One region of the Nitratireductor sp. CH_MIT9313-5 genome, then DNA from elsewhere that is predicted to be linked to it. Evidence: predicted binding sites of a transcription regulator. Region 1 holds the regulator's gene; the other holds the start of a gene.
The links. The regulator LexA, encoded in region 1, represses DNA repair genes until DNA is damaged. The targets are predictions, from matches to a motif close to TGTTCNNNNTGTGTTCNG.
Positions count from the first base shown of each region.

Region 2: a site for LexA is predicted at 4,395-4,412, ahead of WA367_RS16560 (sel1 repeat family protein). Genes of this name have one in related genera too.

Region 1 is NZ_JAYMER010000014.1:407,148-414,415, forward strand. It holds gene moaC (cyclic pyranopterin monophosphate synthase MoaC) at 1-320, shown strand, start outside; gene WA367_RS09460 (molybdopterin molybdotransferase MoeA) at 301-1,509, shown strand; gene lexA (transcriptional repressor LexA) at 1,593-2,315, shown strand; gene WA367_RS09470 (ComEC/Rec2 family competence protein) at 2,345-4,696, opposite strand; gene gltX (glutamate--tRNA ligase) at 4,810-6,231, shown strand; gene gltA (citrate synthase) at 6,395-7,268, shown strand, end outside.
Region 2 is NZ_JAYMER010000022.1:235,786-243,053, forward strand. It holds gene WA367_RS16535 (endonuclease/exonuclease/phosphatase family protein) at 1-811, opposite strand, end outside; gene WA367_RS16540 (AMP nucleosidase) at 845-2,344, opposite strand; gene WA367_RS16545 (hypothetical protein) at 2,438-2,632, opposite strand; gene WA367_RS16550 (glutathione S-transferase family protein) at 3,022-3,723, shown strand; gene WA367_RS16555 (DUF2147 domain-containing protein) at 3,800-4,144, opposite strand; gene WA367_RS16560 (sel1 repeat family protein) at 4,540-4,806, shown strand; gene WA367_RS16565 (acetyl/propionyl/methylcrotonyl-CoA carboxylase subunit alpha) at 4,990-6,945, opposite strand; gene WA367_RS16570 (carboxyl transferase domain-containing protein) at 6,982-7,268, opposite strand, start outside.

The DNA.
Region 1 (7,268 bases):
GCATCATGGCTGCAAAGCGCACCCACGAACTCATCCCGCTTTGTCACCCTCTCGGTCTCGACAGCGTTGCCGTCGAAATCAAACCCGACGAGGAACTGCCGGGCCTTCACATTTGTGCAACCGCACGGGTGACCGGCAAGACAGGCGTGGAGATGGAAGCTCTAACAGCAGCCTCCGTTGCCTGCCTGACCATCTATGACATGGCCAAGGCCATGGATCGCGGCATGGAAATCACCAATCTCCGCCTTGTCGAGAAAGCCGGCGGCAAATCGGGCCACTGGAGAAGAGAAGACGCACCGGATGGCACTTCTTCCCGTTGATGAAGCGCTGGAGCGAGTTCTGGACGGCGTCAAGCCGCTGGAACCCGAATGCGTGCCATTGAGAGAAGCGTCAGGACGTGTCCTTGCGTCACCGATATATGCCAACCGGACCCAGCCGCCCTTCGACGCATCCGCAATGGACGGCTTTGCGGTACGTGCGGACGACACCCGCAAACCCCAGAACAACCTGCGCGTGGTCGCAGAGGCTGCGGCTGGCACACGGTTCGAAGGCACGCTCAAGCATGGGGAATCGGTACGGATTTTCACCGGGGCACCTGTGCCGAAAGGTGCTGACGCTGTCCTGATACAGGAGAACACCGAACAGACCGGTCAGGCAACAATCCGTGCGACGTGTCCCGTCGAGGTTGGACGAAATATCCGGCTGGCAGGCCTCGATTTTCGTGAAGGCGACACCCTGCTTGAACCGGGGCGCAAACTCGATCCCGCAGCTCTGGCACTTGCCGCCTCTGGCGGACATCCGAGCCTATGCGTGCACAGGAAACCGCTTCTGGCGGTACTTGCCACCGGTAACGAGCTTGTCCCTCCCGGCGACGAGATCGGAGAAAATCAGATCATCGCATCCAACACATTCGGCATCGCAGCCATAGCCGAACAGGAAGGTGCTGAAGTGCTTGATCTGGGCATCATACCCGACGACGCAGCGTTGATTTCTGCGGCATTGCAGCAAGCCTCCGGTCAAGGAGCGGATGTTCTGGTCACGCTCGGCGGCGCATCGGTTGGAAAACACGACCTCGTGCGCAGCGCACTGGCTGACGCGGGAATGCAGCTTTCGTTCTGGAAAGTTGCCATGCGCCCGGGCAAGCCATTGATCTCCGGAAGATTGGGCAACCAGCGGGTGCTGGGCCTGCCCGGCAACCCTGTTTCCAGTCTTGTCTGCGCCGAACTCTTTCTGCGACCGCTCCTGGCCCGGCTCTCCGGCGCTATCTTCCGTCCCGATATCCGCCGCGCCAGGCTCGCCACTGCCATGTCGGCCAATGATGAACGTCAGGACTATGTGCGTGCAGTCGCGGTACAAGGCCCTGAGGGGCTTCTAGCAACACCGTTTGCTCACCAGGATTCGTCGCACCTGACGGCTTATGCTGCCGCAAACTGCCTCCTCATCAGGGAACCCCACGCACCCGCCGCGGCCGCCGGCGACAGATGCCGGATCCTGATGCTGCGAGACTGACGCCAAAATTGCCGTTGCGGAACACAACTGGAACAGATACATTATGTTCTGGTTTTGTTTATGACTGATTCCGGGAGTCGGCAATGCTGACACGCAAACAGCACGAGCTGCTGCTCTTCATCCACGAGCGTCTGAAGGAGACGGGCATCCCGCCTTCGTTTGACGAGATGAAGGAGGCGCTCGACCTGGCTTCCAAGTCGGGCATTCATCGTTTGATTACCGCGCTCGAGGAAAGGGGCTTCATCCGCAGGCTTCCCAACCGGGCTCGTGCGCTGGAAGTGTTGCGCCTGCCTGATTCGATCGCACCAGGTCTTGGCGGCACTGCACGCAAGTTTCAGCCAAGCGTGATCGAGGGTAGCCTCGGCAAAACGCCCGAACCTGCCCGTCCCGCCGCTCCCGCGCCTGCACCGGCTGAAGACGGTGGCGCCTACAGCGTCCCGGTCATGGGGCGTATCGCAGCCGGTGTGCCCATCGATGCCATCCAGCACCAGACCCACAGCATCACGGTACCGCCGGATATGCTTTCAGGTGGGGAGCACTACGCTCTGGAAGTAAAAGGCGACTCGATGATCGAGGCTGGGATCTTCGATGGTGATACTGTCATCATCAAACATTCCAGTTCGGCCAATCCCGGTGAGATCGTTGTTGCGCTGGTTGACGATGAGGAAGCCACACTCAAGAGGCTCAGGCGCAAGGGCGCATCCATTGCGCTTGAGGCAGCCAATCCTGCCTATGAGACGCGCATTTTCGGCCCCGACCGCGTGAAGGTTCAAGGCAAGCTGGTCGGTTTGATCCGCCGCTACTGACCTTGTGAGCCCTCGGGTCGCTGCTGAATTCATAGCGCGCCCGCAGGAGGGTTAATCCCTCCGGTAGGGCGGCAGGCCCTTGCAGCGCGAGAATATTGTCGGTGTTCATGCCAGGGCCGATAGGGCCTGGCCACGGCATGTACAAGTCGGGTTATCCTGTCCGGTCTGGTCGACAGATAGATTGCCGCAGCACCATTTTGTGCGAGATCCTTCTTGGTCAGCAGCAACACGTGCCTGCCGCATGGAGAGGAGATTGTGGCATCGTCGACCACGATCACCGCAGCTTTCGAGCAATAGGCTCTAGTGTCTGCCGGGTCCTTCAGATGCACGATTGCTCCACCATGGGGATGCTCCAGCGAGCAGACCGTGTCGGCGCATGAAAAGGCGTTGTCTGGTGTGGCCTGCCCCTCATCCACACCCTGCGGCTTGATCACCTGATCGACATTCAGCGCATGTTTCCAATCACCCATGGTGAAGCCGTTGGGCCGGTCTCTGTTGACCGCCAGTGCCCCGTTTGCCACGCGGACACCGACGAGCCGCGCATCATCGCTCACAAGGACATCTGGAAGGTCGCGCTGGGACCAGACGGCCAGTCCGGCAAGCAGGAACGGGAGCGACAGAATTCTCAACCGCGTCGTGAAAATGACCAGCAATGTAAACCCGCTGACGAGCAGCAGGAATGCGCCCCGCGGCATCAGACCGATCGCATCAATGGGACTGCGATCTGAAACCGTTTCGGCGATCAGCGTAATCCCCTCTATCGCCTTGCCCATCAGGAGCCAGAATGGTCCATCCAGCCCAAATGGCATCATGATCATTGCGATTACCGCAGATGGCATGGCAACAAGCGAGACCAGGGGCATGGCCGCCAGATTTGCAGGCAAAGCATAAGGACTGACGCGCTGAAAATGCCACGCTCCGAACAGGCTGGTTGCCAGGCCGGCAATAATGCTGGTCGCGCAAAGCCCGGCGAAGAACAGTAGTACCGCCATTGCCACGCGAGCGGCCAGCCCTCGCTCCCGATGCGGCCGGTGCGAGGCCCTGCGGCGGCGTTCCGTCCACCATCCATACGCGGCAATCAGTGCCGCAGTCGCCGCAAAGGACATCTGAAAACTGGGCCCGACCACCACATGGGGTGATGCGGCAATGATGATGAGGGCGGCAATGGCGAGATTACGCATTGTTATCGCCGCGCGATCAAACAGAAGCGCTGCCAGCATGACGGCGAGCATGATATAGCTGCGTTGCGCGGCGACGGCTCCTCCGGAGATCAGCAGATAAAGCGTGGCCAGAAGCAAAGCTGCGCCTGCGGCATATTTCTTCACCGGCAGGCGCGAGGCGCTCTGAGGAAAGAGCGCGAAGCCCCAGCGCACGCCAAGCATGACGCATCCGGCGGCCAATGCCATGTGCAGGCCTGAAATTGCCAGAATATGCGCCAGCCCTGCGCGCCGTAGCCACTCATTCGTTTCTTCGGGTATGCCCGCACGGAAACCGGTGATCATCGCGACCGCCACTTGCCCAGCCTGCCCATCCACATGGCGCGAAATTCGCTCAGCGAGCGCCCGGCGCAGCCTTTGGACCAGGCTTTGCGCACGCAATAGAACACTCTCTTCGGCTTTTTGAACGCGCACGGGATTGCGCAGAAAGAAGCCAACTGCACCCCGCTCCTGGAAAAAGCTCGTAAAGGCAAAGTCATAGGCACCAGGGCGCACCGGCCCGGAAGGCGGCATCAGCCGCACCAGCCCGCTGACAACGTCGCCCGGCGCCAGCGCATCCGGCACATTGCGGGCGCTGACCCGGACACGGTCAGGTGCATATCTCAGTTGCGGCCGCTCTGTCCCGATCACATCCAGCGTAAGCCGGATGCGTCCGTTTGCCATGTGCTCAAGTGTCAACACCTGCCCCGTCAGCGTTGTGGCAATGGGCGAACCAAGCATCGGTGTTGATCGCCGCCAGGTCTCCAGCTTGGCTGCGGCCAGCCCCATTGAGAAAACCAGTAACGCCGCAAGTCCGAGGGAGACCACCGGTCTACCTCGCGCCAGAAAAAGGCCCGCAAGGAGCACCGTGACAGTTGCCACGATGGCTGCGCCTGCTGGTTCTTCCGGCAAGGCGAAATAGACCGCTGCGCCAATGGCCAGCAAGACAGGCAGAAACAGGAACGGTGTGCCTCGGGCAGCTTCCACGTGCAGGTCGCTCAGCACATTTCCACTCAACGACTGAGTCAGGGATTTACGCGACCGTGGCTGCGCCGAAGGCAGCGTCGCACCACCAGCTTCTGCAATATCCCGGACAGGCTCCGCCACGGGCGAACCGACCTGGCCGAAACCCTGCCCGAACCGCTCGCGCTCATCCATGCTGGTGGCCGCCCCGTCACCTTGCATTTCCCATAAGCCCCCGGCGCTTGCGTGCGCTCTCGCCTATGCTACATGAGGCGCACGCAATTTCCACCCGACGGATGGGCGGTCAGGATCGCCCACAGCCCAAACAGGATGTCATGTCAAAACCTGTCGTAACCCGCTTCGCCCCCTCACCCACCGGCTTCCTGCATATTGGCGGCGCCCGGACAGCATTGTTCAACTGGCTTTATGCGCGTCACACAGGCGGCAAGATGCTGCTGCGTATCGAGGATACCGATCGCAAGCGTTCCACCGACGAAGCAACCAGGGCCATTATCGAGGGAATGTCCTGGCTCGGCCTCGACTGGGACGGCGAGCCGGTTTCTCAGCACTCGCGGGCCGATCGCCATCGTGAAGTGGCCTTGGAAATGGTGGAACGAGGCGAAGCATATTATTGCTATGCCTCCCAGGAAGAGCTGGAGGCCATGCGCGAAAAGGCGCGCGCTGAAGGCCGCCCGCCGCGCTACGACGGCACCTGGCGTGATCGTGATCCCTCCGAAGCGCCTGAAGGCGTAAAGCCTGTCATTCGCATCAAGGCGCCAAAGGATGGCGAGACCGTCATTCATGACAAGGTTCAAGGCGAGGTGCGCTTTCCAAACAAGGATCTCGACGATTTCATCATTCTGCGCTCCGACGGCTCGCCAACCTACATGCACGCAGTCGTCGTGGATGATCACGACATGGGCGTAACCCACATCATCCGCGGTGACGACCACCTTACCAATGCCGCGCGCCAGACCCTGATTTACAAGGCCATGGGCTGGGATGTGCCGGTGATGGCGCATATTCCGCTGATTCACGGTGCTGACGGTGCGAAGCTGTCCAAACGCCACGGCGCGCTGGGCGTGGAAGCCTATCGCTCCATGGGCTATCTGCCCGAGGCACTGTGCAATTACCTCGCCCGCCTTGGCTGGAGCCATGGCGATGACGAAGTGATGTCCATCAAGCAGATGGTCGAATGGTTTGAGATCGAGGATGTGAACAAGGGCGCAGCGCGCTTCGACTTCAAGAAGCTCGAGGCCATCAACGGCATCCATATGCGCAACAGCTCTGACGACGATCTTTTTGAGCTGTTCATGAAGCAGATGCCCTATCTGGAAGGCGGTCCGCTGATCGTACAGAACCTGACGGATCAACAACGCGAACAGATCCGACAGGCCATTCCCGGTTTGAAAGAACGCGCAAAGACGCTCGTCGAACTCCTTGATGGCGCTGGATTTATTTTCGCCAAGCGCCCATTGCCGTTCGAGGAGAAGGCCACCAGCCTTTTGACCGATGATGCACGCGCGATCCTCGCCAGCCTCCACTCCGACCTCTCCGCTCTGGACGAATGGACGCTGGATTCCACGGAAGCGGCAGTGCGCGCATGTGCCGAAAGGGCGGAGGTAAAGCTTGGCAAGGTTGCCCAGCCGCTGCGCGCTGCTCTGACGGGTCGCACCACTTCGCCGGGCATCTTTGATGTGCTGGTCGTGCTTGGACGGGAGGAATCGCTCGCCCGGATAAAAGATCAGGTGGCATAATACTTTGGTCTGCACATCGCCGGTGCACTGCAACATTGGGGGTGTGGTGCGCTTGGCATGGGCAGACAAATGCGATAGCTAAGTGCCACCTGTGGCGGGCCGCGTCTCCTGCGCGGAGCATTATCCCGCGCCCCCAAGTTTCACATATGGAAGAGGTGTTGCGATGTCAGAATCGAGTGCGAAACTGGAGCTTGGTGGCGACAGCAAGGAATTTCCGGTACTGAATGGTACGCTCGGACCGGACGTCATCAATATCGGTGCTCTGTACAAGAACACCGGCATGTTCACCTATGACCCGGGCTTCACCTCTACCGCAAGCTGCGAATCGAAGATCACCTATATCGACGGTGACGAGGGCATTCTGCTGCATCGCGGCTATCCGATCGAGCAGTTGGCCGAGCATGGCGACTTTCTGGAAACCTGCTATCTGCTTCTCTACGGTGAACTTCCGACCAAGGCTCAGAAGGAAGACTTCGACTACCGCGTGACGCACCACACCATGGTGCATGAGCAGATGAACCGTTTCTTCACCGGCTTCCGCCGGGACGCCCACCCTATGGCGGTGATGTGCGGTGTCGTGGGCGCGATGTCTGCCTTCTATCACGACTCCACCGATATCTCCGACCCGCATCAGCGCATGGTTGCCAGCCTGCGCATGATCGCCAAGATGCCGACCATTGCGGCAATGGCGTATAAATATCATGTGGGACAGCCTTTCGTTTACCCGAAGAACGATCTCGGATACGCGGCCAACTTCCTCCATATGTGCTTCTCGGTCCCGTGCGAAGAATACAAGGTGAACCCGGTCCTGGCACGCGCCATGGAGCGGATCTTCATCCTGCATGCTGATCACGAGCAGAATGCATCTACCTCCACGGTACGCCTGGCTGGCTCCTCGGGTGCCAATCCCTTTGCATGTATCGCAGCCGGTATTGCCTGCCTCTGGGGCCCTGCCCATGGTGGTGCCAATGAAGCCGCACTGAACATGCTGTCGGAAATCGGCACGGTTGACCGCATTCCTGAATATATCGAGCGTG
Region 2 (7,268 bases), on a different contig from region 1:
GTCCCACCATCTCCGTCAGCGAAAGATCTCCCGCGTTGCTCACCCTTCGCACCGTCTCGCTCCAGGGTGCGGCGTTGAAGTCGCCGGAAAGAATGGCGGTTTTGCCGAGATTTTCGAGCGTCGGCCGCGCACGTTCCACCTGTTCGTGCTGGCCGAACGGCCAGGGCCAGCCCAGATGAAGGGCAGCAACCGTCACCGTTCGATCGCCAAGCATCACGCTGGCGGTCGCGAGCGAACCTCTCTCATGACATTGCGCAGTGGCTGGATGCATGAATGGTCGGCGCGAAAGGATCGCCACACCGCCCACCCGTGCACGAGCCTGGCAGATGACCTGATGGGGATAGGCTCCCTTGATGAAGCCAAGCTCCTCCTGCCATTCGCTCGATACCTCGTTCAGCGTGACCACATCCGCATTGGAGCGCCCGATCAGCGAGAGAACGGCCTTCGGCGTCTTGTTGTCGAAGCGCAAATTCATTTGCAGCAAGCGATAACGCGCGCCAATTCCCTCGCTCTCCGCCGCTGTTGCTTCACTGGCGGGCGAGAGCGTACTCAAGGTTGCGGTCACCGAAGCAACAGCGAGCGCCATCGCCATCAATCCGATCATCCGCCAACCTCGCAGGAAAACCACCGGCAGCGCCAGTACCGCAATCAGCACGGCCAGATGAATGCGGAAATGGGACAGAGCGTCAAATGCGGGATGAAGCGCGCCCCAGAACCCCATGACCAGCGGCACGGTGGCAAGCACCGCTGCCAAGCCACTGGTAATGCAAAATCCGCGCAGATGCTTCGCCCGAAGCGCTCCGATTGCCATCACTCAACCCTCTGCAAACCCAGTGCTGCCGCCCTACTGGAAAGCCGTTTCCGAGAAGCTGCGAAGCTTGCGCGAATGCAGCCGTTCCGGCGGCATTTCCGCCAGTTTCTCGACTGCGCGAATACCGATCTTCAGATGCTGGGAAACCTGGCGCTTGTAGAAATCGGTCGCCATGCCCGGCAGCTTCAGCTCGCCGTGCAGCGGCTTGTCCGAGACGCAAAGCAGCGTGCCATAGGGCACGCGGAATCGAAAACCGTTGGCCGCGATGGTCGCAGATTCCATGTCGAGTGCGATTGCGCGCGACTGCGATAGCCGTTGCACCGGTCCGCGCTGTTCGCGCAGTTCCCAGTTTCGGTTGTCGATCGTCGCCACCGTGCCGGTACGCATGATGCGTTTTAATTCATAGCCAGACAGACCGGTAATCTCGGCGACCGCTTCCTGAAGCGCGACCTGCACCTCGGCAAGTGCCGGAAGCGGCACCCAGACGGGCAGATCGTCATCAAGCACATGGTCCTCGCGCACATAGGCATGGGCCAGTACATAGTCACCCAGCGCCTGCGTGTGGCGCAGGCCCGCGCAGTGGCCAAGCATCAGCCACGCATGTGGGCGCAGTACCGCGATGTGATCGGTAATCGTCTTGGCGTTGGACGGGCCGACGCCGATATTCACCATGGTGATCCCGCAATGATCCTTGCGGGTCAGGTGATAGGCCGGCATCTGCGGAAGACGGGCGGGGCCCGACGCATGCGGGGTCTTGTCTCCGGCAAGCGTGACCACATTTCCCGGCTCGACGAAGCTGTCATAGCCCTCGCCACCCTTCTCCATCATCTCGCGCGCATAGGCACAGAATTCGTCGATATAGAACTGGTAGTTCGTAAACAGGACGAAATTCTGGAAATGCTCCGGCGAGGTCGCCGTGTAGTGCGCCAGCCGGTGCAGCGAATAGTCGATGCGCTGGGCGGTAAAGGGCGCCAGCGGCAGCGGCTCGCCCGGACCCGGCTCATAGGTGCCGTTGACGATGTGGTCGTCCGTCGCGTTCAGATCCGGAACATCGAAATGATCGCGCAAGGGCCGCTTCAGCCGGTCGGCAATGGCCGCCTCGACATAGGTATCCTTCAGAAACGCGAAATGCAGCGGTATGGGCGTGTCGGATTCGCCCACGACGATGGGCACGCCATGATTGCGGATGACCAGATTGAGTTGGTCCACCAGATAGGTGTCGAACAGTTCGGGCTGCGTGATCGTGGTGGTGTAGGTGCCGGGAGAGGGCACATGGCCGTAGGCCAGTCGCGTGTCGATCTGCGCGAAGGAGGAAGTCGAGATGCTGATCTCGGGATAATAGGCCCGATATCGGCTGTCGCTCTCGCCGGTCTCGCCCAATGCCGCAAAAGCATCGCGCAAAAAGCCGGTATTGCGCGAATAGATCGCCTTCAGCGCATCCACGGCCTCACGGGCATCGTTGAAACTCTGCCGCGCCACTGCAGGCGGGCTCGAAACCTTGTCAATCGCTTGGTGATAGATTCGCTTGTCCATGGCCCATTATAGGCACAGCGCGTGACGGTTTCGAGGCGTGGTGGTGGAAGAAGAAGCGGCGGCGAACATGTTGTCCACCGCCAGATCGCTCACTCAGCCGCGCTGCAGGCTGACCAGAAGCACGAAGCCGATGCCGCCGCCCTTTTCCTCGATGCTTTCGAGAATGGAGCCATTGTCGGCGCGCACCTGGTTTACGGCAATGAGCGGAAGCGCCAGGAGCATCCCCAGCACGAGAACGCGGGGCAGGTAGCTCAGAGACGTCTTGATGTTGCTATACAGATTGCTCATTTACCCTAAACCCTGCGTCTGGCTGCAGTCCTTAGCGGATGCAGCTCGTCCTCTCTATGCAGGAAACATCGGATGCAACGTCTGTTCCTCGGGTCCGGGTCAGGTCCGCAACGGCAACCGCCCCGAACATTCCCAGGATCGAAACGATGAGACATATCATCGTGAAACCACGCGTCAGCATGTGTGTTTCCCTCGTCTTGGCCCTTAAAATAGTGTGGCCTGACTGAACGGATGCTGAGGTGCCCGTTCATCTGTCGTTCAAAAAGGTTGATACGCAAAGGTTTAATGTAAACAGGGTGTATATATCGCAGGCACGCAATTGTGTCGAGATCGGGGTTGGCGTGTAACGGCTGCAGCACCTATATGTCGCACCCAACCAGGAGAAACTCATGACAAGTCAATCCAAACCGATCGAACTCTATTACTGGCCCACGCCCAATGGCTGGAAGATTTCCATCATGCTGGAAGAGCTCGGCGTTCCCTACGAGATCCGCTATGTGAATATCGGCGCAGGCGAGCAGTTCGAGCCTGACTTTCTGAAGATTTCTCCCAACAATCGCATGCCCGCCATCATTGACCCGGAAGGTCCTGATGGTGAACCAATCTCCGTGTTTGAATCAGGCGCGATCCTGCAATATCTCGGCCGCAAATTCGGCAAGCTCTATCCAAGCGACGAGCGCGCCCGCGTCGAGGTTGACCAGTGGTTGTTCTGGCAGATGGGAGGTCTTGGTCCGATGGCCGGCCAAGCCCATCACTTCCGCCAATATGCGCCGGAGAAGATTGAGTACGGCATCAATCGCTATACGAACGAAGTCAACCGGCTCTACGGCGTGATGAACAAGCGCCTCGCCGACCGCGACTTCCTCGCGGGTGAATACTCAATCGCCGACATCGCGTGCATAGGCTGGGTAAAGCCGTACAAGAACCAGGGGCAGGACCTTGAAGACTTCCCCAATCTCAAGCGCTGGTTCGAGACCATGATGGCACGACCCGCAGTCGCCAAGGGTATCGAGATTGGCCAGGAGCATCGCAAGAACATTGCCGATGACAAGGAAGCGCAGAAGGTCCTGTTCAACCAACGCGCAAGCTAGAGATTATTCAGATAAACAACAATAAAGGGCAGGGGCCACGTGGCACCTGCCCTTGTCTGTTTCCAAGCCTTTAAGCCTACATGCGCTTCCAGGTCTGGTTGCGGCAGATGATGCCGCCGAGCACGCAGCCGCCGAGTTTCAGCGAGCTGCCGGTCAGCGTGGCTTTGCCCTTGTAGGTCTTGTCGCTGTCGGGATCAGTGATCTGCCCGGCATATTTGCCGCCGCCGCTGGCGCTCATCTTGCCGATCTGCTTGCCGGAATGCTTGCCGCTTTTCAGCGTGATGCAATAGGAACCGCCGCAGGAAGCAATCTGTGCGGTGCTGCCGGACTGCGTACGCCAGTTGCCCTCGATCGGGTCTGCCATCGCACTGCCTGCAGCCATGGCAACCAGAGCCGTGGCGATCATGAATTTGCGGATCATTCTTGTCCTCCCTGATCCAAACGATTACGCGCACGTAAGCGTAATGCAATTTCCGCGGCAGCGAAAGCCGTCTTGTGAGGCCTTGGAAAGCGCCATCCAAAACGGCAATTCTCAACATCGTCCGGGAAGCGACACTGAATGGTGGTTAGCGAAATCTTGAAATCGCCAAGGTCAATTTTAGCTGAATTTTCGTCGAATGCCGCAGAACTCCGTCACTTTGATGTTTAACGGAATCTGACCTTTAACTGGCTGTTTGGACTTTGTTTTCCGCCGGTTAAGCAAGCCATTTAACGCGCATTTCAGCGCTCTCTGGCATTCTCAAAACCATCGCGACACCGTTCATCGGGACAAAAAGAACGGGCCGCTCTCAGGGGTTTTGAAAGAGGATCAGACAGATGGCACGCTTTCACATGCATGAACCGGATACGGGCTCGATCGGCGCAGGCGCACAGGTGGATGTGCTGCTTCAGCTCGGCCTGATGTATGCCACCGGCCGCGACTGCGAGGTTGATCTCGTTGCCGCACACAAATGGTTCAACATCGCGGCCATCAAGGGCTCCGAACGTGCGGCAGAGATGCGGGCGGAGATGGCTTTGGCCATGTCCAAGGCGGAACTCGCCCGTGCGCTTCGCGAAGCCCGCGAATGGATGACGATGCACTGATTGGCAAAGGTCGGATGAGCCGACCGGCTTCCGCGGACCATGCGCGGAAGCGAACATAAAGAATTCACCAGTAGCGCTGGGGGCGCCGGCCGGAACTGTCCGTCACGTGGGGGCGGCAACGGAACAGTTTTGGCTGAAGAACGCCGCAGATCCCGTTATTGAAGGGGTATCTGCGGCGTTTTCCTATTCCTCGTGGAAGCGCACAAGCAGGGTGCCGTCGCTGACCTGCGCGCCTTCGTCAACGATTTCCGCAATCTCGCCGTCACGCGGTGCGTTCATCGTGTGCTCCATCTTCATGGCTTCGAGTATGAGGATGGGCTGTCCGGCAGACACCTTGTCGCCGGCCTTCGCCTTGACCATCTTGACGAGGCCGGGCATCGGCGCACGCAGAACATCTGCACCGGCAGCCGCATCGGCAGCAGCCTCAAGTGGATCGATAGCCTGGAAGGTGAAACTCTCCGCACCGGCAAACAACGTGATATGCCCCGGCCAGCGAGCGGCCCTGACGGGCTCGTCCGTGCGCAAGGTCGCGATATCGTCACCGCCATCGCCGGATACGGCGATCGAATATCGACCGTTGCCCTGTGCCTGCAGGCGGTAGTTCAGCACCTCGTCGCCCAGTGCCAGCTTTCCGCGGCGGCTGACAGGCTGGAAATGCGCATAGCCGGCAAGCGCATCGAAAGGATCATCCGTCTGCTGCGCCTGCCCGGCACCGGATGCCAGAAGGGCAGCACGCGCAACCAGACGCGCGTCGGGGCGGTGATGGCGGGTGAGAGCTTCCGCATCGCGCGCAATAAGGCCCGTATCCACGTCACCGGCCTTGAAGGCTTCATTGTCCGCCAGGCGCCAGAGGAAGGACGTGTTGACGATGGAGCCTGCGATTTCGGTCTTGCCGAGCGCATCCCTTAACGCCTTCAGCGCATGAGCACGATCCTCACCCCAGGTGACGAGCTTGGCGATCATCGGATCGTAATAGGGGGAGATCGTGTCTCCCTCACGCACACCGGTCTCCACTCGTCCCTCGGCATCACCGAATTCCTGCGGAAAGCGCAGATGGTGCAGCGTACCGATGGCCGGCAGGAAGTCACGCGAGGGATCCTCGGCATAAATGCGTGCCTCGAAACTGTGGCCGCGTAGATGGATCTCTTCCTGTGTCAGCGGCAGGGCTTCACCCGCCGCCACACGCAATTGCCATTCCACCAGATCAATACCCGTGACCATCTCGGTAACCGGGTGTTCAACCTGCAGACGCGTGTTCATTTCCATGAACCAGAAACGGTCGGGGCGCAGCCCTTCCGATGCGTCGACGATGAACTCGATCGTGCCCGCGCCGCGATAGTGGATGGCCTTGGCAGCCTTGACCGCAGCCTCCGTCATGGCCGCGCGCATGGCGTCGCTCATGCCGGGAGCGGGCGCTTCCTCGATCACCTTCTGGTGGCGCCGCTGGGCTGAACAGTCACGCTCGAACAGATGCACCACATTGCCGTGGGAATCGCCAAAGACCTGTACCTCGATATGGCGCGGCTTCTCGATCAGCTTTTCCACGAGAACGGCCTCGTCACCGAAAGCCGCCTTCGCCTCGCGCTTGGCAGCGGCCAGCGCTTCGGCAAACTGGTCGGGATCGTCCACCCGGCGCATGCCCTTTCCGCCACCACCGGCACGCGCCTTGATGAGTACGGGGTAGCCGATCTCGTTGGCCTTGGTTGCCAATGCCACCAGCGCCTGCGTGTCGCCGTGATAGCCCGGCACGACCGGCACGCCGGCCTTTTCCATCAGGCGCTTGGCAGCATCCTTGAGCCCCATGGCGCGGATGGATTTCGCCGACGGGCCAATGAAAATCAGCCCCGCGGCCTCCACCGCCTCCACGAATTCGGGGTTTTCGGAGAGGAAGCCGTAGCCCGGATGGATGGCCTCCGCTCCCGTTTTCCTTGCCGCCTCGATGATGCGGTCAACGCGCAAATAGCTGTCGCCCACCGGCGCCTCGCCAATGCGCACGGCTTCATCGGCCATGGCGACATGAAGTGCATTGCGGTCCGCATCCGAATAGACGGCAACACAGGCAATGCCCATCTTCTGTGCCGTGCGCATGACGCGGCAGGCAATTTCACCGCGATTAGCAATCAATATCTTCTTGAACATCTTCCCTCCCATGCGCGTCTCTTGCGCAAGGTTGAACTACATGCGGAACACGCCGAACTTGGTGTCCTCGATCGGGGCGTTGAGCGAAGCCGAAAGCGAAAGCGCCAGCACCTCGCGCGTCTTTGCCGGGTCGATGATCCCGTCATCCCACAGCCTTGCGGAAGAGTAGAGAGGGTGACCCTCGCGCTCATACTTTTCAAGAATCGGCTTCTTGAATTCGGCCTCTTCCTCCGCCGACCATGTGCCGCCCCTGCGCTCGATGCCCTCACGCTTGACGATGGAAAGAACGGTCGCCGCCTGTTCGCCGCCCATGACAGAGATGC